Regions from separate parts of the Paenarthrobacter nitroguajacolicus genome, predicted to be linked through region 1. Evidence: predicted binding sites of a transcription regulator. Region 1 holds the regulator's gene; each other region holds the start of a gene.

Evidence for each region. The regulator Rex, encoded in region 1, represses fermentation and respiration genes when NADH is low (regulators of the CRP and FNR family bind a similar motif). The targets are predictions, from matches to a motif close to CTTGTGAANNNNTTCACAAG.
Region 2: a site for Rex is predicted at 1,919-1,938, ahead of KCX59_RS13155 (glyceraldehyde-3-phosphate dehydrogenase). Genes of this name have one in related genera too.
Region 3: a site for Rex is predicted at 4,341-4,360, ahead of KCX59_RS03905 (queuosine precursor transporter). Genes of this name have one in related genera too.

The regions. Positions count from the first base shown of each region.
Region 1 covers NZ_CP073234.1:3,796,475-3,803,208, forward strand. Annotated here, with positions in the region: gene KCX59_RS17865 (YceI family protein) at 1-73, shown strand, start outside; gene KCX59_RS17870 (hypothetical protein) at 240-941, shown strand; gene KCX59_RS17875 (hypothetical protein) at 1,002-1,205, opposite strand; gene KCX59_RS17880 (hypothetical protein) at 1,204-1,989, shown strand; gene KCX59_RS17885 (redox-sensing transcriptional repressor Rex) at 2,037-2,744, opposite strand; gene KCX59_RS17890 (glutaredoxin family protein) at 2,820-3,074, opposite strand; gene KCX59_RS17895 (HAD family hydrolase) at 3,306-4,166, shown strand; gene KCX59_RS17900 (endonuclease domain-containing protein) at 4,762-5,340, shown strand; gene KCX59_RS17905 (30S ribosomal protein bS22) at 5,635-5,733, opposite strand; gene KCX59_RS17910 (helix-turn-helix domain-containing protein) at 5,899-6,111, opposite strand; gene KCX59_RS17915 (3-deoxy-7-phosphoheptulonate synthase) at 6,276-6,734, opposite strand, start outside.
Region 2 covers NZ_CP073234.1:2,766,055-2,772,788, forward strand. Annotated here, with positions in the region: gene KCX59_RS13150 (hypothetical protein) at 1-136, opposite strand, end outside; gene KCX59_RS13155 (glyceraldehyde-3-phosphate dehydrogenase) at 210-1,661, opposite strand; RNA gene rnpB (RNase P RNA component class A) at 1,961-2,352, opposite strand; gene KCX59_RS13165 (YaaA family protein) at 2,410-3,174, shown strand; gene KCX59_RS13170 (zinc ribbon domain-containing protein) at 3,205-3,942, opposite strand; gene KCX59_RS13175 (Nif3-like dinuclear metal center hexameric protein) at 4,032-4,943, opposite strand; gene msrA (peptide-methionine (S)-S-oxide reductase MsrA) at 5,068-5,592, shown strand; gene cysK (cysteine synthase A) at 5,659-6,594, shown strand; gene epsC (serine O-acetyltransferase EpsC) at 6,636-6,734, shown strand, end outside.
Region 3 covers NZ_CP073234.1:767,764-774,497, forward strand. Annotated here, with positions in the region: gene KCX59_RS03880 (MFS transporter) at 30-1,427, opposite strand; partial or broken gene KCX59_RS03885 (methyltransferase family protein) at 1,739-2,122, shown strand; gene KCX59_RS03890 (hypothetical protein) at 2,215-2,667, opposite strand; gene KCX59_RS03895 (TIGR01777 family oxidoreductase) at 2,713-3,624, opposite strand; gene KCX59_RS03900 (TetR/AcrR family transcriptional regulator) at 3,624-4,286, opposite strand; gene KCX59_RS03905 (queuosine precursor transporter) at 4,632-5,342, shown strand; gene tgt (tRNA guanosine(34) transglycosylase Tgt) at 5,424-6,695, opposite strand.

The DNA.
Region 1 (6,734 bases):
CGGCGGCGTCCTGGTCAGCGACAAGGTAGTCATCAACCTCGAGCTCGCCTTCATCGCACCGGCTGCCGCGTAGCCCGCACGCCTCAGAAAACGGCGCCCTGCACAGTTCACGCTGTGAGGGGCGCCGTTTCGCGTAAAGGGAAGTCACCCCGCAATTGTTCGGCAAACAGCCTGTATTTAGCTGCGCGTTAGCTCCGAATTTCCTATGCATCCTTCAACCTGCGGTCTAAAGTGATGCCATGAGTACCCCAGACGAAACACCACAGCCACAGCAGCCCGGCTCCCAGCCTCCGCAGCCCGGCAATGTTCCTCCTGCGGGTCACCAGCCTCCGCAGGGCTACCAACCGCCCCAGGGTTACCAACCCCCGCAGGGTTACCAGCCGCCGTCGCAACCGGGGCAATACTCACAGCCCGGACCAGGCCAGCCTGCCCCCGGACAGTCCGGTTTCCACTTCGAAATGCCCACTGACGGACCGCGTAGCTTCAACGACGTCATGCCTCAAGGCGGCTTCTCGGGAATGTTCAAAACCCAGGGCCTGCCGACGGAGTTGAAAGTTTCCTACTTCATTTGGGTGATCTCGGGACTCCTGGGCCTACTGTTTGGCCTCATCGCCTTCTTTGCCGTAATCGCTGCCTTCGCGTTCGCTCCGGCATTCGCCGCCGTCGCCATGATCCTCCTCCTGCTCACTTTGGCGGTGGCTGCCGCCCAAGTGATCCTGGCCATGAAAATGAAGGAAGGTAAAGAGTGGGCACGCCTCGCCTTGACCATCCTGGCCGGCGTTTCCTTGCTACTGGCCATTTTCGGAGCGGTAAATGGTGGCGGCTCCGGGATGGGCCTGGGCGGCAACTGGTTCGGTTTCCTGGTGAGCGCAGTCGCCGTTGTCTTGATGTGGCTGCCCAATGCGCAGCTCTGGTTCAAGACTGTGAAGGGCCACGCTTAGCACTGACTCAACTGCCGTCGTCGTGCGATATCGGCGGTAGAGCGAGACGGAAGGCCGCGGTCAGATCCTCTCGGATCCCGCGGCCTTCATCATGAAGGCGTAAGCCGAGATGATGATTTTTCCAGTGAGCTTGAAATACCTGCGTGTGATCATCTGCAGTGTCGGACGCTGGAGGTACGGTGGTACCAGAACCACGCTGGGGGCAGGGTCATTTTGCTGATCCCGGCGGCCGCACCAGCAGTCGAACAAGCAAAGGAATGCCATGAGCAACCCTCCGTACCCGCCCTCAAATCCGGGCGACGACAACAAGCCCGAGCAGCACGGCGCCCAGCCTTCCGCGCCGCAGCCTCCGGCACCCCAGTACGGTCAGCCCGCCGCACCGCAGTACGGGCAGCAGTCCCCCGCCGCACCCCAATACGGGCAGCAGTCCCCCGCCGCACCCCAGTACGGGCAGCAGTCCCCCGCCGCACCCCAGTATGGGCAGCAATCTTCCCCGTATGGCCAGGCTCCCGGAGCTCCGCAGTATGGCCAGGGAAACAACTGGCCGAGCCAGCAGCCCGGTCCTACAACTATCCCTCCAATGGTGAACTACGCGTTCTGGATGATCATTGCGGCCGGCATCCTGTCTGCCATCAGCTCACTGCTCCTGGCCACCACCGGAGCCGATGCCTTCATCAACGTGATGAACCAGCAGGCCGCGCAGCAGGGCACTGAATTCCCCGCGGAATCCATTGAGGGGATGCGCGGTGCTATCGCAGTGGGCGCCATTGTCGGTGCCATCTTCTCATTGGGACTTTACGCGCTGGTCGCCTTCCCCGTCCGGAAGGGCAAGAACTGGGCCCGGATCCTGGGCACCGTGTTCGCTGCCATCTCTGTTCTGGGCCTCACCGGACTGTTCCAGTTCGGCGCAACCTACGGCATCATGCAGCTCATCGTGATCCTGCTGGGCGTTGCAGCGATCGTCATGCTGTACCTGCCGGCGTCGGCTCCGTACTTCCGTAAGGCCCAGCCTTTCGGAAACCCGTACCAGAACCCCTACGGTCGCTAAACCCTCACGTTTCCAAGTATTAAACGCGGGCGCGGACCCGGAAAAGGCTAAACAGCCTGGCCCGGTGTCTGCGCCCGTTGTGCGTGGTAGGCCAGGATCTGGAGTTCGGTTGCCATATCCACCTTGCGGAGGTTGACGTGCGGGGGGACCTGCAGGAGCACGGGGGCGAAGCTCAGGATGCTCCGGATTCCGGCAGCAATGACGCGGTCGCAGACAGCCTGGGCCACGGTCGCAGGCAACGCCAGCACCACCATGTTGGTGTGGGTCCGTTCCAGGACGCGCTCCAGCTCGGCCGAATCACTCACCCGCAGCCAGCCCACCTCGTTGCCGATCACCATGGGGTCCGCGTCAAAGATGGCCACAACGTCGAAGCCCCGGGACTCGAAGCCGCCATACCGTGCAAGGGCTTTGCCGAGGTTACCGGCACCCACAATCGCGACCTTCCAGTCGTGGGTCAGGCCGAGTGCGGCGGCTATGTGCCGGCTCAAGTACTGGACTTCATAGCCAACGCCCCGGGTCCCGTACGAGCCGACGTAGGAGAGGTCTTTGCGGAGCGTGGATGAACTGACGCCTGATGCCTCCGCCAATGCTTCCGAGGAAACGCGTTCCACACCTTCGGCCAAGAGAGAGTTGAGCGCGCGCAAATAGAGAGTCATCCGGGCCACAGCCGCGGGCGGGATCTGCTTGGTGGCAGGTTCGTTTTCCCCGGTTGTTGCGTCCGGGGACGGTTCCAGCGCAGTCACGGTATTCTCCATTGCGTCGCTTTGTTGTTCCACTCTATGACCCTCGGCGGGACTCAACAAAAGCCATTACCTGCGGGTAACCCCACCTCAGCCTTCCAGGACTTTCTTCAGTGTGCGGGTGAGCCGTTCCTCATCGATCTTCCAAAAATCCCGCTGGATGCCGTCAACCAGTACCACAGGAATTTCCTCTGCGAAGCGCTCCTGGAGTTGGGGGTCGGCGTCGATCTTCTGCTCGGTCCACTGCACGCCAAGGCTTTTCGTGACGCGCTCGACGGCGGCACGCGCTTCCGTGCAGAGGTGGCAGTCAGCTTTGGTCAGAAGTACGACGTCGGGAATAGCCATGTCTCAAAGGTAGCCGCCCCAACGCTCACTCACATCCCACCCCCTTCCCACCAACGCTCACTCACACCCCAACCCCTTCCCACCAACCCTCACTCACACCCCAACCCCTTCCCACCAACCCTCACTCACACCCCAACCCCTTCCCACCAACCCTCACTCACACCCCAACCCCTTCGCTACTCCGCCCGTGCGCCCTCAACGCAGTTCCCGGCGATTGACTAGACTCAAGGCATGCCCGAGGAGAAGAACGCCGCCGTGGTCGCAGATGCCTTGGTGCAAAACACCGCGCAGCGGGACGCGGCAAAACAGGATCTCGTGCGGAAGCACGCTGGCGAAGCCGCCTTCTTCGACGTCGACAATACGTTGATGAAGGGTGCAAGCCTCTTCCACGTGGCGCGCAAAATGTACGAACGCAAAGCGTTCACACTTTCCCAGGCCGCCGGATTCGCTTGGAAGCAGTTCAAGTTCGTCATGCGCGGCGAAAACATGGAAGACGTCCACTCTGTACGCGACTCCGCGCTGACTCTTGCTGCCGGCATCACTGTTGATGACATCAAGGCCTTGGGCGAAGAGGTCTATGACGAAATGATCGAGTCACGGATCTGGCCGGGAACCAAGGCGCTGGCAGAACAGCACCTTCGGGTCGGTCGGAAGGTGTGGCTCGTGACGGCTACGCCCATTGAGGTCGCCACTGTCATTTCCACCCGGCTCGGCCTAACCGGCGCCTTGGGCACAGTGGGTGAGGTGGACGAAGGTGTGTACACGGGGAAGCTCGTGGGGGACATCCTCCACGGACCTGCCAAGGCAATCGCGGTCCAACTCGTTGCCGATCGCGAGGGATTGGATCTGGACCATTGCTGGGCCTACAGCGACTCCGCCAACGACATTCCTTTGCTCACCATGGTGGGTCACCCCGTGGTGATCAACCCCGATGCGAAGCTTCGGCGGCACGCTCGTGAGAACAATTGGCCCGTTTACGATTTCCGCTCCGGACGCCGCGCGGCCACGCTCGGCCTCAAAGCCGCGACCGTCGGCGGAGCTGTGTATGGGCTGTGGCGCGGGTTCGCAAAGTTCCGTGGTCCCCGCATCTAACGCTCTCTCACATCCCTCGCGCCTAAACCCGTCCCTCTCTCACATCCCTCGTGCCTAAACCCGTCCCTCTCTCACATCCCTCGCGCCTAAACCCAACGCTCTCTCATATCCCTCGCGCCTAAACCCGTCCCTCTCTCACATCCTGCGTGGACCTCGATCAGCCTGTGGATAACTTCCGACGGCTCAAGGGTTTCTGGGCAAGAATGCCGGTATGCAGAATGCCGCACCACTTCCTCCCCGACTGACCGCTGCGCCCTTCACCCTCGACGAGGCCGAGGCTGCAGGCCTAAAACGGTCGCACTTATGGAATCGCGCCAAAATCGACGGGGTCAGCCGTGGCGTTTATCGGCCTTCCGATTGGGATTTCGAGCTGTCGGCGGCTGCAAGATCGCTGTCAGCTGCAACTCCCGGGGCATGGATTTCCCATGTAACCGCTGCCCGGATTCATGGCACATTTCTCCCACCTTGGTTATCAGATTCCAACGAATTGCACCTCAGTAAGCCCAGGCATCTCCCCTCAGTGCGGCGTAAGGGAGTGATCGGACATACGGTAGTAGCCTCCGCGGATGAGATCGAGTACGTCCAAGGCATCTGGATGAGCACTCGGTCGCGGACCTGGTTGGATCTCGCACGACGCCTGCCGCTTCCCGACCTCGTCTGCATGGGCGACCAGCTCATTCGCACTCCCAGGCCGGAGTTCGAAGAACGCGAAACTGCTTTCACCACGCTTAAGGCTCTTCGCGATTTGGTGGGCAGACACAAGAATCTGCAGGGCGTTGTTCGGGCAAGAGAAGCACTCGACCTCATGCGGGTGGGCGCCGATTCCGCACCCGAGTCGCTGCTCCGCTTGGCGATGTTGGACGCAGGAATTCCCGAACCGGAACTGCAGGTGCAGCTCCGACAGAATGATCCGTTCTCCCCGTCCGCGGACCTGGGCTTTCGTGCTCGGCGAGTAGCCCTCCAGTATGACGGCGGTCATCACCACGAGCGGGAACAAATATTCAGCGATCGGCGGCGCGACAAAGCATTCGAAGCAGCAGGCTGGACGGTACTCAAATTTGGCAAGAATGACTTGGCAGACAACTTTTCGGCAGCCACGCAGAAGATCAAAAGCGCTCTGCGATCAGCATGGCAGGATCCGGCGGTCAGCGCGGGCTTTTCCCGAGGGACCTGAGAGAGCATCCCCACCAAACCCGAGGGACCTGAGAGAGCATCCCCACCAAACCCGAGGGACCTGAGAGAGCATCCCCACCAAACCCGAGGGACCTGAGAGAGCATCCCCACCAAACCCGAGGGACCTGAGAGAGCATCCCCACCAAACCCGAGGGACCTGAGAGAGCATCCCCACCAAACCCGAGGGACGTGAGAGAGCGACCCCACCAAACCTGAGGGACGTGAGAGAGCGTTGGGATGCAAAAATGCCCGCCACCTCGAAAGGCAACGGGCATTCACGCTTGAAGAAGTATCTCTACTTCTTATTGCGGCGCTGGTGGCGAGTCTTACGAAGCAGCTTGCGGTGCTTCTTCTTGGCCATACGCTTGCGGCGCTTCTTAATAACTGAACCCACGAAAGTTCCTTACAAACTAGAAGTTCCTGTCTGTTGGAACAGATCCACGGAAGCAGACAAGTACAACTGACAGATTCTTACATTGACGTAAAACGTTCCTTAACAGAGTACCGCTTCAAAGGGGCACCCCATGACCACGGTCCGCGGGACGGACTCATGAAACCCTCAGGCGGTCTCGGATTGCCCGTCCACCACGGCACCTTTGAGGTACTGGGCGACGGCCTCTTCAGGAACCCGGAAGGAACGGCCGAACCTTACGGCGGGCATTTCCCCTGAGTGGACCAAGCGATACACGGTCATTTTGGAAACACGCAGGACATCGGCCACCTCGGCCACCGTCATGAAACGCGCATTCGAGAAGTTAGTCTCCGCGGACATTTCCCATATTCCTTTGCTCTCAGACAGTAGGACACCCCCAGTGGAACGGTGTGCCGATGCTGAGCCATCAAACAACCATGTGCTAGATACTCTAGAGGCTGATGGTGCCAATGTGAAAGAGCCTCCAGTAACTTGGGGACAACCCCACGCTCGGGCTTCCGGATCTACGCCGCAACCACCGCACGACGCTTCCGTGCCGACGCTGCGAGCTGCTCCAACACGGAGGCCGTAACATCCCATTCCATGCAGGCATCCGTGACGCTCTGGCCGTAAACAAGCTCCTGCTCCCCCGCGAGCTGCTTGGCCACATCCAGGTTCTGCGCGCCTCCTACAAGGAAACTCTCCAGCATGACGCCGGCAATCGGCGAGGTCTCCCCCGCTTCGAGCTGCGCCCCGATTTCCAGTGCAACCTCGGCCTGCCGGTGATGGCTCTTGCCACTGTTGGCGTGGCTGGCATCCACGATCAAGCGCGGGTTCAGCCCCTTTGCTGCAAGCTTGGATGACGCAGCTGCCACATCGGCAGCGGAGTAGTTGGGACCCTTGCGTCCGCCGCGGAGGATCACGTGTGTGTCAGGGTTTCCGGACGTCGCAACGAGAGCCGCGCGGCCGTCGTCGTCGATTCC
Region 2 (6,734 bases), 1.0 Mb from region 1:
GATCCGGGACGTCGCCGGAAGCGTTGGCTGCGATAGCTTGATCCAGAAGTTTTTGGGCCTGTTTGTGGTTGGCCTTTGCGACGTCCAGGGCGTGCTCCAAGGTGGTCTCATGTTCCAACGTTGATTCGTTTTCCATGAACCCATTTTGGTCAGGTTTCCCGGCTGATACCAGTGACTCAGCCGGGAAACCCGTGAATACTTCGGCGTGCTTAGGCTCCAGCGCCTTCAAGCACTGCGATGGGAGCAACCACGTCGCGTGCCGGGAACGACGGCGGGTTTACGCCGGCCATTTCTTCCATGACACGGACAACCTGGCAGGAGTAGCCGAACTCGTTGTCGTACCAGACGTACAGAACGAGGTTCTTGTCGTTGGAAATCGTTGCGAGGCCATCAACAATGCCCGCGCGGCGTGAGCCAACGAAGTCAGTGGAGACAACATCGGGAGAGTCGATGTAGTCGATCTGCTTGCGAAGATCGGAGTGCAGGGACATCTCACGGAGGAAGTCGTTGACTTCGTCGCGGGTGGTTCCCTTTTCAAGGTTGAGGTTCAGGATGGCCATGGAAACATCCGGAGTAGGAACGCGGATGGCATTGCCCGTGAGCTTGCCCTGCAGTTCCGGAAGTGCCTTGGCTACGGCCTTGGCGGCACCAGTCTCCGTGATGACCATGTTCAGGGCCGCGGAACGGCCGCGACGATCGCCCTTGTGGAAGTTGTCGATCAGGTTTTGGTCATTGGTGAAGGAGTGCACGGTCTCAACGTGGCCGTGGATGATCCCGAACTTGTCGTTGATGGCTTTCAGCACCGGCGTAATGGCGTTGGTGGTGCAGGATGCCGCGGTGACGATCTTGTCATCATCGGAGATGTCCCGGTGGTTGATGCCGTGGACGATGTTCTTCAGCTCACCCTTGCCCGGTGCAGTCAGCAGCACACGGGAAGCACCCTTGCTCTGCAGGTGCTGGGAGAGACCCTCGGCGTCGCGCCAGCGGCCCGTGTTGTCCACCACCAGGGCGTCCTTGATACCGAAGGCCGTGTAGTCCACAGTGGCCGGGTTGTCCGAGTAGATGACTTGGATTTGCACGCCGTTGGCGGTGATGGTGTTGGCTTCCTCGTCCACGCGGATGGTGCCTTCGAAGGAACCGTGCACCGAGTCACGACGCAGCAGGCTGGCGCGCTTCACAAGATCGTTCTCGGCACCCTTGCGCACTACGATCGCGCGGAGTCGCAGGCCGTGCCCGCCACCGGCCTTCTCAATGAGGATGCGGGCCAGGAGGCGGCCAATGCGGCCAAAGCCGTAAAGAACGACGTCGGTGCTGGTGCGGTCGTCTGCGCCACGCTTTCCCACGATTTCGGCGAGCTCGGCACGGAGGTACTCATCCAGCGAGGCGCCGTTGCCTTCGGCCCGGAACTTCTCTGTCAAACGTGCGATATCAATGGCGGCTGCGCCGAGTTCCAGCTCGGACAGGGCGTTCAGCAGCGGTGCGGTCTCTTCGAGCAGCAGCTCGTGGTTGCTCATCCGGCGCGCAAAGCGGTGGGCCTTCAGGATGTTCATGGTGGACTTGTTGATCAGGCTCCGGCCGTGGATGCTCGTGACCACGTTGTTTTCCCGGTACAACCGGCCGATCACCGGAATCATGGCCTCGGCGAGAGCCTCCCGGCCCATCCACTTATCAAGACAAGAATCTGACGTCTGGCTCACAGAACTACCTTCCTTGGGTCAACCACATACGTCCTCGTATGTAGATGGCAGCGGCCGCCCGGAGTAGTCCTGCGGCTCATGCGCCGGCGGGCTTCGGTCCACCCACAGCGCCTTGAACGAGAGCAAAGAAAATCCGCCGGCTGCGAACGCAGTCCCGGCGGCAGAACATCTACGTTCAGTAACCATTCTAAGGCGGAAGGAAGGGGTGAAGGCCGCCCCGCGGCGTGAAATCACTCACACGGCGGAAATCCGGGAGTAATAAATGGATGGGTCGACCGATACGCCGGGTTCTGTCATCCCCTGCCGTTACCGGAAAGGGAGTGGCGGCCATCCATCTACGAACGCCGTTGCCGACGCCCTCCAGCAGCCTACCCGGACACTCGGGCGAGCAGCCCTCAAGCGTGTCCTGTCTGGCCTTGCTCCGGGTGGGGTTTACCTAGCCTCCCCGGTCACCCAGGGAGCTGGTGGTCTCTTACACCACCGTTTCACCCTTACCTGCTGCGCTGCGATGCAAACATCACGACGCGCAGGCGGTCTCTTCTCTGTGGCACTGGCCTGCGGGTTACCCCGAGTGGGCGTTACCCACCACCCTGCTCTACGGAGCCCGGACGTTCCTCGAGCCACTTTCGTGACGCGCGACCGCCTGGTCGACCCATCCGCCGTCCAGTCTACCGGCGTTGGGACCACCCAAAGACCCCGGTAATATCGACGGGTGCTGATTCTGCTGCCGCCTTCCGAAGGCAAGACCCCCGCTGCCAACGGCCCCTCCATCAACTGGGAATCGCTCAGCTTCCCTGAGCTGAACCCGCACCGGGCAAAAGTACTAGAAGCGTTGGGCACGGTGAGCGCGCACGAGGATGCACTTGCGCTGTTGGGGGTCGGCGCCTCGCTGCGGGACGACGTCGAACGTAATACGCGGCTGCATGCCGAACCGGCCGCTCCCGCGCATCAGGTCTATTCAGGGGTTCTGTATGACGCCCTTGGCTACAACACCATGACCCCGACGCAGCGCCGGAAGGCGAACGAATCCATCCTGGTGGTTTCCGCACTGTGGGGCGCCATCGGCTTTGGCGACCATGTGCCCGCCTACCGGTTGTCCATGGGAACTGCACTGCCCGACGTCGGACGCCTCGCCTCCTACTGGAAGCCGCAGCTTAACGCCGCCCTCGCCTCACGTGCTGAAGGTGAGCTCCTGGTCGATTGCCGCTCCAGCACCTACGCCGCGGCCTGGGCTCCCCCGGCGACGCAGACAGTCAATGTCAACGTCTTCAACGAGGCGAACGGCAAGCGCACGGTTGTCAGCCACTTCGCCAAACACACCCGAGGGGAACTGGCGCGACACTTGCTGACCCGGCGTGGCAAGGCGCCGGCAACCCCGGATCAGCTCCTGAAGGCCGCGCGCGAAATCTGGAGAACAGAACTTGTTGAGGGAACGGCCCGAAAGCCGCACGCGCTCAACATCATCCTGTCCAACTGACTGCTCCTGCACAGCTGAGGTTGGGCTGCGTCAGTTCCACTCCGCCGAACGGACCAGGATGACACCTGAGTCCGGGCAAAAAACAATGTCGTCCTCTGCGGCTGCTTTGACTTCGGCAAGGTCGCCGGGGCTGAGCATCATGCCGGAGCCTTCGGACTTACCGTGGAACAGCCGGGCTGCACCGACTCCCCGCTTGGTAATGGTCTTCTCGTAGATGGCAAGCACTCCCGCGTCCAGGGATTCCGCGAAGGCGGCGCGTTGCCCGCGGACCACAGTTTCTTCAGCGGCAATCTCTGCAATAGCCTCGTCCAGCTCAGCTCGGATGCTCCCGAACGAGCCCTGGATGTCGTCCACGATCGCCTGCTGGGCAGCCTGACGCTCCCGCAACGTATCCAGGCGCTCCAGGATTTCGAGCTCCACGTCTTCAAGGTCCGAACGGCGCTTATTGAGTGAGGCAATGTCGCTCTGCAGCGCCACCAGGTCCTTGGACAGGCCGGTGCCGCTGTTGAGCCGGGTCTCGTCGCGTTGAATGCGGGTGGCTACCTGCTCAACGTCGGCTTCCGCACGGCGAAGTTCGGCCTCGGCGTCGTGGACGGCAACCTTGGCAGCGCCAAGTTCGCCGTTGGCCACGTTCAACGCATCCGTGAGGTCCGTGATGCGTGGATCTGTTTCCAGAACCTTCCGTCGGCCGGCAAGCGACCTGAGCTTGGCATCGAGCCCCTGCAGTTCAAGCAATTTCAATTGTTCTGCCGGTGCTGCTTTCGCCACGCTTACCTCCGCTAATCGCCACCGGTCCTGGGGATCAGGTCCGGCCGGACCGCCACTATCTGTCAGGGCTGCCCGTATCTTTCTAGACTCTAGTCCCCGCCGGGAGTGAGTATGAAGTCCCATGGGTCGCTGTTGGTGCCGCTGACGCGGATCTCGACGTCGTAGCCCTGGTCTGCGAGCACGTTACCCAGCGCTTCGGCGGCTGCAGGCAGCCACAGCCATTCACTGGCAAAGTGCGAAACATCGATCAGGTAGGGGCGGCCGTTAGTGGCACCTTCGCGCGCCTCCGAGGCCGGGTGATGACGCATGTCTGCCGTGACGTACACATCCGCATGGCTGGCCCGAACGGCGTCGAACAGGCTGTCCCCGGCTCCACCGCAAACTGCGACACGCCGGACCAGGCCGTCTTTATCGCCAGCCACCCGGACTCCCCCGGCTACAGCGGGCAGCATCTCAAAGACGCGCGCTGCGAAATCACCGAGCGTCTCAAGTTCGGGGAGGTCACCCACCCTGCCGATGCCCTCCTCCGGAAGGCCGTTGCTTGCAGCAGTCAGCGGAGTGACGTTCTCCAATCCGAAAGCGTCGGCCAGGACATCGGAAACCCCGCCCACTGCTGAATCACCATTGGTGTGCACGGTCAAAAGGCCCGTACCGGCCTCTATCAACCGGTGGACAGCGAGGCCCTTTGCGGACGTGGCTGCCACAGAGTTCACCCCTTTGAGAAGCAGGGGGTGGTGGGTGATGAGCAGTTCGGCTCCCCACTCCACGGCCTCATCGATCACGGCCAGCGTGGGATCCACAGCAAAGAGGATCTTGGTGACGGGGGCGTTGGGTCGGCCGACAACAAGGCCCACCTCGTCCCAGTCTTCAGCCAGGGACTCCGGCCAGAGTTCCTCGACAGCCAGCAACACCTGACCGAGCGTAGGATCACCGCTGGCGTCAACTGTTTCGTCTTCTTCGACGAAATCCGCATCAGAAATGTCGGTGTTTACTGCTTCCATGCTCTTATTCTTCCCTACTGGGCCCGATCGGGCGGTTGCCGCACCGGCAGCACCTCCCTGGTGCCGTAATTCTCCCGTAAGGTGAAGCGGGAATCATCAGGCCCTCCGATCCATTGAAGAGAACATGAAAACTTTCGTACTTGGCGGCGGCTGCTTCTGGTGCCTTGATGCCGTATACCAGAAGACCCGCGGCGTCAGCTCGGTAGTATCCGGATACACCGGCGGCCACGTCCGCAATCCCGATTACTACGAAGTGTGCTCCGGTACTACGGGCCATGCAGAAGTTGTGGCGGTGACATTCGATGAAACCGTGGTTCCGGAGGAAGTCATCCTGGACATGTTCTTCGCCCTGCACGACCCCACCACGCTGAACCGTCAGGGCTATGACGTGGGAACTCAGTACCGGTCCTCGATGTTCTACACAACGACGGAAGAGAAGGTGCTGTTCGAGGAAGCCATCGAGCGCGCCCAGGCCCTATGGTCCGATCCGATTGTGACCGAGGTCAGCCGCCTTCCCGAGTTCCATGAGGCCGAGGAAGTCCACCAGAATTACTATGCGAAGTTCCCGTATCAGGGGTACTGCCAGGTGATCATTAACCCGAAATTGGCTAAGGCCCGGAAATATTACTCTGCGTGGCTTACTGCTTAGCAGGGTTTCGATCCTGCTGGTTAGGCTGACCTCAGCATTCCCTCTTCAGAGATAGGCGTAATTTTCATGGCAAGGATCTACGACGACGTCACGCAGCTTGTCGGCCGCACCCCGCTGGTCCGTCTGAACCGGCTGACCGAAGGCCTCGACGCCACCGTTGCAGTCAAGCTTGAGTTCTACAACCCGGCCAACAGCGTCAAGGACCGTATTGGCGTGGCCATCATTGATGCCGCCGAGAAGTCCGGAGCCCTGAAGCCCGGTGGAACCATCGTCGAAGGTACCTCCGGCAACACCGGCATCGCACTGGCTCTGGTGGGTGCAGCCCGCGGTTACAAGGTCATCCTGACCATGCCTGAGACCATGTCCACTGAGCGCCGGGTCATGCTGCGTGCGTACGGTGCGGAAATTGTCCTGACGCCCGGTTCCGAGGGCATGCGTGGCGCCGTCGAGAAGGCACAGGAAATCGTCGCCAACACGGAGAACTCCATCTGGGCTCAGCAGTTCGCCAACGAGGCCAACCCGGCGATCCACCGCACCACGACCGCCGAGGAAGTATGGGAGGACACCGATGGCGAAGTAGACATTTTTGTTGCTGGCGTAGGCACCGGCGGCACCATCACAGGTGTTGGCCAGGTCCTCAAGGAGCGCAAGCCCGGCGTGCAGATTGTCGCTATCGAGCCCAAGGACTCGGCGATCCTCAACGGTGGAGCGCCCGGTCCGCACAAGATCCAGGGAATCGGCGCCAACTTTGTTCCGGAAATCCTGGACACCAACGTTTACGACGAAGTCCTGGACGCGACTCTGGAGGACTCGGTCCGCGTAGCCCGTGAACTCGGCGCTCGCGAAGGTATCCTCGGCGGCATTTCCTCCGGCGCCATCGTGTGGGGTGCACTGGAACTGGCCAAGCGTCCCGAGAATGCCGGCAAGCTGATCGTCGCCGTCGTGTGTGACTTTGGAGAGCGTTACATCTCCACGGTGCTGTTCGACGACATCCGCGGCTAACACTTCGCCCGCACGCCTTCATTTCCTGTAGAAAGGTCTTTGTGAGCTTCTTCGCAAGGCTTAAGGAAGACCTCGATGCCGCCCGGTCCCACGACCCGGCGGCTCGAGGCTCTTTTGAGAACTTTTTCGCATACTCCGGC
Region 3 (6,734 bases), 1.7 Mb from region 1:
CGCAAAGCGGGCCTCACAAGGCAGCCAGGTCAGGCGTTGACGAGGTCCTTCTTGTCGTCGTCGTCCTTCGCAGTGCCCTTTGCCGCGAAGGCGTTGCCCTGCTCCGCGTCCAAGTGCGTCGGCTTCTTGTTCTTTAGCGCGAAGATGTACACCAGCAGGGAGATGAAGATCGCAGCCGTGACATAGGTGAAGAACATGTCCACCTGGCCCGACTTCTGCAGGGCCGCACCGATCAGCGGAACCGTCCCGCCGAACAGCGAGTTGGCAATCGCATACCCTAGTCCAACGCCGAGCGCGCGGATGGATGCCGGGAACAGTTCAGCCTTCACCAGCGCGTTGATGGATGTGTAGCCGCCCACCATCAGCAGGCCACCGAACATCAGGAGGAACGCCACGAACGGATCCTTGGTTCCAGCCAATGTGGAGAGCAGCGGCCACGTGAACAGTACGCCTGTGACGCCGAACCAGATCAGCAACGGCTTGCGGCCGATCTTGTCCGAGAGCATGCCGTACACGGGCTGCAGCAACATGAAGATGAACAGCGCCCAGAAGTTGATCACGGAGGTATCGGTCTTGGCGATGCCGGACGTATCGTTCATGAACTTCAGGATGAAGTTGGTGTACGTGTAGAACGCCACGGTGCCGCCGAGGGTGATGCCGATGCAGATGAGCAGTGGCTTCCAGTGTTTGGTGAACAGCAGCTTCATGGTGCCGGGCTGTGCTTCGCCCGCAACCTTGACGTGCGCGGCGCGGAGCTGATCGGAAGAGAGGGTTTCTTCCATGGAACGGCGGAGCCAGAGAACGACCAGCGCAGCCACGCCTCCGATGGCGAACGGAATGCGCCAGCCCCACTCCGTCAGGTCCTCCTTGCTCATGGTGTTCTGCAGGATCACCAGCACCAGGAGGGCCAGCATCTGGCCGCCGATCAGTGTGACGTACTGGAAACTGGAGAAGAAGCCGCGGCGCTTGGCCGTTGCAGCTTCGGACATGTAGGTGGCGCTGGTACCGTACTCGCCGCCCACTGAGAAACCCTGGACCATGCGGATGAACACCAGCAGAATCAGGGCCCAGAGGCCGATGACATCCTGCGTCGGCAAAATGGCGATGGCGAAGGACCCGGCAGACATCATGGTCACGCTGAGTGTCAGCGCAGCCTTGCGGCCCTTGCGGTCGGCGTAGCGGCCGAAGAACCAGCTGCCGATCGGGCGCATGAGGAACGACGTCGAGAAGACGGCCATCGCCTCAAGCCCTGCCTGCAGGTCGTCCGAGGAGTTGAAAAAGTGCGACTGGAAATACGCCGCGAAAACCGTGTAGACGTAGAGGTCGAACCACTCCACGAGGTTGCCCGCGGAGCCCTTGAGGATGTTGCTCACGGCCTTGCGTGTCTGGGCGGCTTCGCTCAGAGTTTCAGCTTGTTGGGTGCTCATCAATGAACCTTCCTGGACGGCGCCTGATATGGCAGCCGTGTCTTGCATGAGTTCGTTCTGTCCATGAAGCTGGTGCTCATGGCGTCCTTGCGCATGGCTCTTCGTCGACTAAGAAAGGCCCTCCAAGGTGAAGAGGACATGTTCCAAACTATGGGTGATGCACGGCACAGCCCTAGCTCGAGGGGGATTTCCTAACACTTCCTTAGGTTTCGGGTGGCCCGTGTTGAGGTCCGACGGCGGTCGCTTGCCTTGGATTCCCGGCTGCAGCTTCCGCTGTGGCTTTCCTGAACCGCCGGGGTTATCTTCTTGGCATGGGCGCATTTCTGCGTGTGGCGCGCGCAGTGGAACAGGAGGCAGCCAATGTTCCGCTGCCGCCGGGACAAGTTGCCGGTCTGGTGCTGGATGCAGTCCTCAACCGCTTGCATCCCGTTTCCGTCCCTGAGCGCAGCGGCAGACATAAAGCGGCCGGCGCTGTGTTGGTGCTGGCCGGCGCAGGAATCACCGGTTGGGCGGTTTGGGAGCGCCGGCGTGAAACGGCGGGAATCTTTCAGCTGGGCCATCCCGAGGGCTTAGTGACCACCGGCCCCTATGCTGCGAGCCGCCATCCGATGTATCTCGGGTGGTGGATGATTCACGCAGGGGTGGCGGTGTCCAGGGGTTCTGCCTGGCCCGTGGTGACTATGCCTGCTGGAATGCTGGTGGAACATCTGGGCGCGTTGTGGGAAGAATCCATGCTCCGACAGCGATTTGGGGAGGCATACGCCGACTATGAGCGGGATGTTCCGCGCTATATAGGTTCACCGGCACGGTTGATGCGCACCAGTTTCCAGATGGCAAGGCGGCCAACTCCCGCTGCGACGGCAATCGACGACGAAAACAGAAGTGAACCCGTGGACGAAAATGCGCCGAAAGGCACACACATGAGCAATCCCGCAGCGAAGAATGCGGCCACGTGAAGCCACTGATTCCGAACGCGTCGCAGGGCGAGTCCGAGGATGGAACCTACCGCGGCACCAACTGCCCAGACGGGGAGCAGGCTGTAGATGAAAAAGACAACGGCCCACTCGGGACTCTGACTGGACAGCAACACACAGAACGTCAGGTGCGCCACGGCGATGCCCAGAGTCAGTCCTTTGCCTCCCAGCACCACCCGATCCTTCGGTCCGTAGCGCCATCCGGTGGATGGGCTCCTTGTTGCCGGCGCGTACTCTTCATCGATTGACCAAGGGTTCTGGCTCATGACTACCTCCGGGTTATGTGAGCGAGCGTTCGGCTGAAGGGGTGATTATGTGAGCGAGCGTTCGGCTCTGCCCTCGGCGATCTGGTTGAGGGCACCGGCCAGGGTTGGGTGCTCAAACGCGAACCCGGCGTCGAGCAGTTTCCGGGGCTCCACCCATCGGCTCTTCAGCACAAGCTCTGTTTGAGTACGGATCAGGATGGCGCCGGCTTCGAGGAGCCACGCGGGTGTTGGGATGCCGAACGGACTACCCGCGCTTTGCCGGACGTGTGACATCAGCTCGCGGTTGTCCACAGGATAGGGTGTTGCCGCGTTCACCGGTCCGGTCAGCTCAGTGTGCTCGTGCACGAACAACACCGTCCTAAACAAGTCCTCCACATGGATCCAGCTGAACTTCTGCGTCCCCGGACCCATGTACCCGCCCAGGCCCAGCCGAGCAAGATTCCGGAGGGGGCTCATGACGCCACCCGCACCCAAGGCAATTGCAATCCGCAGCGGCACCTTTCGTGTGTCCGGAACTGAAGCTGCCGCCAACTCGTCCTCCCAAGCGCGGGCAACGTCCACGGAGAATCCGCTGCCCAGCTCGCCAGACGCCTCAGACTGGGGTTCGTCATCCGCGTGTCGGTAAATGGTGCCGGTGCTCGAGTTGATCCAGGTCCGTGGAGGTTCGGCGCAAGCGGCAACCGCACGGCCCAACGCCCGTGTCGTCAACACCCGGGAGTCCAGAATTTCCCGCCGGTGCCGCTCGTTGTAACGGCAATTCACGGAGCGTCCGGCGAGGTTCACCAGCAGTTCGGTGCCGTCAAGCGCTTTGGTGATGGCGCCGTCGTCGTGCCATTGAGCGTCAGCCGAAGTGTCCCGCCCGACCGTCCGCACCACCCATCCTTCAGCAACAAACCGACGCCGGAAGTAGCTTCCAATGAAGCCGCTGGCGCCGGCAATCGCCACCGTCCTCCGCATCACGAGTCTTCCTTGACGCTTCGCACGAGCCCCAGGACGTCGTCGAAGACCTTGCTGACTCCGGGAATTTTCGCGAGTGACAAGCCTCGGGCCACCAGCGGGGCTGCGCCGTCGATTAATTTCCGTGTGCGGCGCTGGCCCTCGGACCGGTCGTAAACCCAGAACAGCGCGACGCCCATGTACGCCAGCCACAGCAGTTCGGGCAGATCGCCGCGCAATTTTTTCGCGACGGCGGGGGACGAGCCTTCGACGGCGGACCGGAAGATCGCGAGGGAAGCCTCGCGGGCGGCGGTGGACGCCTCGCCGAACGGGTTGACGGGCGACGACGGCCGGATCGCGGTCGCAATGAAGTCGGAACCGAACTGGTGGTACGGAGACATGACGTCCACTCCTGTGTGCAGAACTGCTTTGAGGCGCCCGGCGAGATCCTGGATGCCTTCGAGTGCCTGCGCTGCCACCACGGCGTGTTCGTCCTGCACTTGGATGTAGAGCTCCTGGACGAGTTCGTCCTTTGAGGCGAAGTAGTAGTAGGCGTTGCCGACCGAGACTCCGGCCTCCTGGGCGATGGCGCGCATGGTGGTCTTTTCGAAGCCGATTTCACGGAACATCTTTAGCGCGACGTCGGCCACCAGCTGGCGCGTCTGCTCACTCTTTGCTGCCATGGTGCCGCTCCTCATACTCATTTTTGAACGTGTTCAAGAATGAGTATGCCATGGTTTCTGAACGTGTTCAAAAGTGGGTCTGTGAGCGAGCGTTTGGTTCAAGCACGTGGGAGGTGAGCGAGCGTTTGGTTCAAGCACGTGGGAGGTGAGCGAGCGTTTGGTTCAAGCACGTGGGAGGTGAGCGAGCGTTGGGGTCAAGCCCGTGGGAGGTGAGCGAGCGTTGGGGATGAAGGAGTGGGAGAATGGAACCGGTGCCGGGCCGGATGCCCCACCAACCCACAGTGCTAATACAGCGGGGTTCCCCCACCAGGGAGCCTGCGCGAACCACTACGAAATGGATGACCCATGCCCTCGCCCTCAGGCTCCAGTACTTTGAGCAAGCCCGCTCCGCGCTTCGCTTCCATCGGTTCCCCGTATTTCGGCATCATGCTGGCCATCATGGCCGTGGTGCTGATCCTGTCCAACATCGGCGCTTCCAAGGGCGTGGTGATCGGGCCGATTATCACTGACGGCGGGTTCTTCCTCTTCCCGATCGCCTACATCCTGGGTGACGTGATGAGCGAGGTCTACGGTTTCAAGGTGGCGCGCAAAGCCATCATCACTTCGTTCGCGCTCTCGGTGTTCGCATCGCTCTGCTACTGGATCATCATCGTGCTTCCCGGCTTCAGCGACGAGTACGGCACCGCAAAGCAAGCAGCCATCGAAGGTGCTCTGGGCCCGGTTCCGCTGATCGTCCTCGGTTCACTGCTGGCTTTCCTGGCCGGGCAGACCATCAACTCGTGGATCCTGGTGAAGATGAAGGCGCGCACGGGCGAGAAGTCCCTGTGGGCGCGCCTGATGGGCTCGTCCGTGGTGGGCGAATTCGTGGACACCCTGATCTTCTGCACCATCGCGGCGTCGGTCATCGGCATCACGGACTTCGGCTCGTTCCTGAACTACGTCCTGGTTGGCTTTGTGTACAAGACCGCCGTGGAATTCCTGTTCGTCCCGGTCACCGTGCTGGTGGTTGGTTGGATCAAGAAGCGCGAGCCCAGCTACGGGGTGGCCGCAGCCTAGTCTCGGGCCGAGATCGCCGGAAACGTGTGAGTTCGCCGGAAGTTTCCGCACGCTCACGCACGCTTCCGGCGATCTCGACGCCTACGAGTAGTACCGACCCAGGGTCTCCGCCTTGAACTCGAAGAAGTCCCCGGATTCGATGGCCAGGCGCGCGTCGTCCACCATTTTCACCACGAAGCGCTCGTTATGGATGGAGATCAGGGTTGCCGAGAGCATTTCCTTGGCCTTGAACAGATGGTGGATGTAGGCCCGTGAATAGTTCACGCAGGTGTAGCAGTCGCAGCCGTCCTGCAGTGGCCCGAAATCGGTTTTGTACTTAGCCCCGGACAGGTTGAACCGGCCGTACGGGGTGTAGAACGCCGAGTTTCGGGCAACACGTGTGGGGGAGACGCAGTCGAAGGTGTCGGCGCCGTTCTCGATGGCCGTGAAGATGTCGTCCGGTTCGGAGATGCCCAGCAGGTGCCGCGGCTTGTTTTCGGGCAGTTCCTCGTTGCACCAGCGCACAATCGTGCCCAGGTTTTCCTTCTCCAGAGCACCGCCGATCCCGTACCCGTCAAAGGGCATGGCACCCAAATCCTGGCATGCCTTGCGTCGGAGGTCCTCGTATTGGGCGCCCTGGATGACGCCGAACAATGCCTGATACGGCTTGTCCACGCGGGATGAAGTCAACGACGCATGCTCCTCCAGGCAGCGCAAAGCCCAGAGCCGCGTCCGTTCCAGCGATTCCTCCTGGTACGCACGCGAGTTCTGCAGCGTTGTGAGCTCGTCGAAGGCGAACATGATGTCCGCGCCGATCTGGTGCTGGACCTGCATGGAGATCTCGGGGGAGAACCGGTGCCGGTCTCCGTTCAGGTGCGATTTGAACCAGACACCGTCGTCGTCAATGTGCGCCAGCCGCTCCTTGCCGGGCGCTACTGCGTCATCCGGACCGGAGCTGTCCACATTCTTCATATCGATGACCTTCTTGAACCCCGAGCCCAGGCTCATCACCTGGAATCCGCCGGAGTCGGTGAACGTCGGCCCCGCCCAGTTCATGAACGCGCCAAGCCCGCCAGCGGCGTCGAGAATCTCCGGCCCCGGCTGTAGGTACAGATGGTAGGCGTTGGCAAGCACAGCCTGCGCACCGAGCTCGGCGATGGACTCCGGCAGCACCGCCTTCACGGTTGCCTTGGTGCCGACGGCGATGAACGCGGGCGTCTGGATGGTCCCGTGCGGTGTGGTGATGGTTCCGGTTCGGCCTAGGAAAGGGCCGCCGTTGGCGTCTACCTGAGCGTCCGACGGCGGGCACGTTTCCGTGAGGCGCTTACCCACCGAGAAGGAGAACTCGGATTGCCGGGCAGTCAGCCCTGGCAACCCGGGGAGCGCAGGCGGAGTGGAAGCCGGAACAGCAGA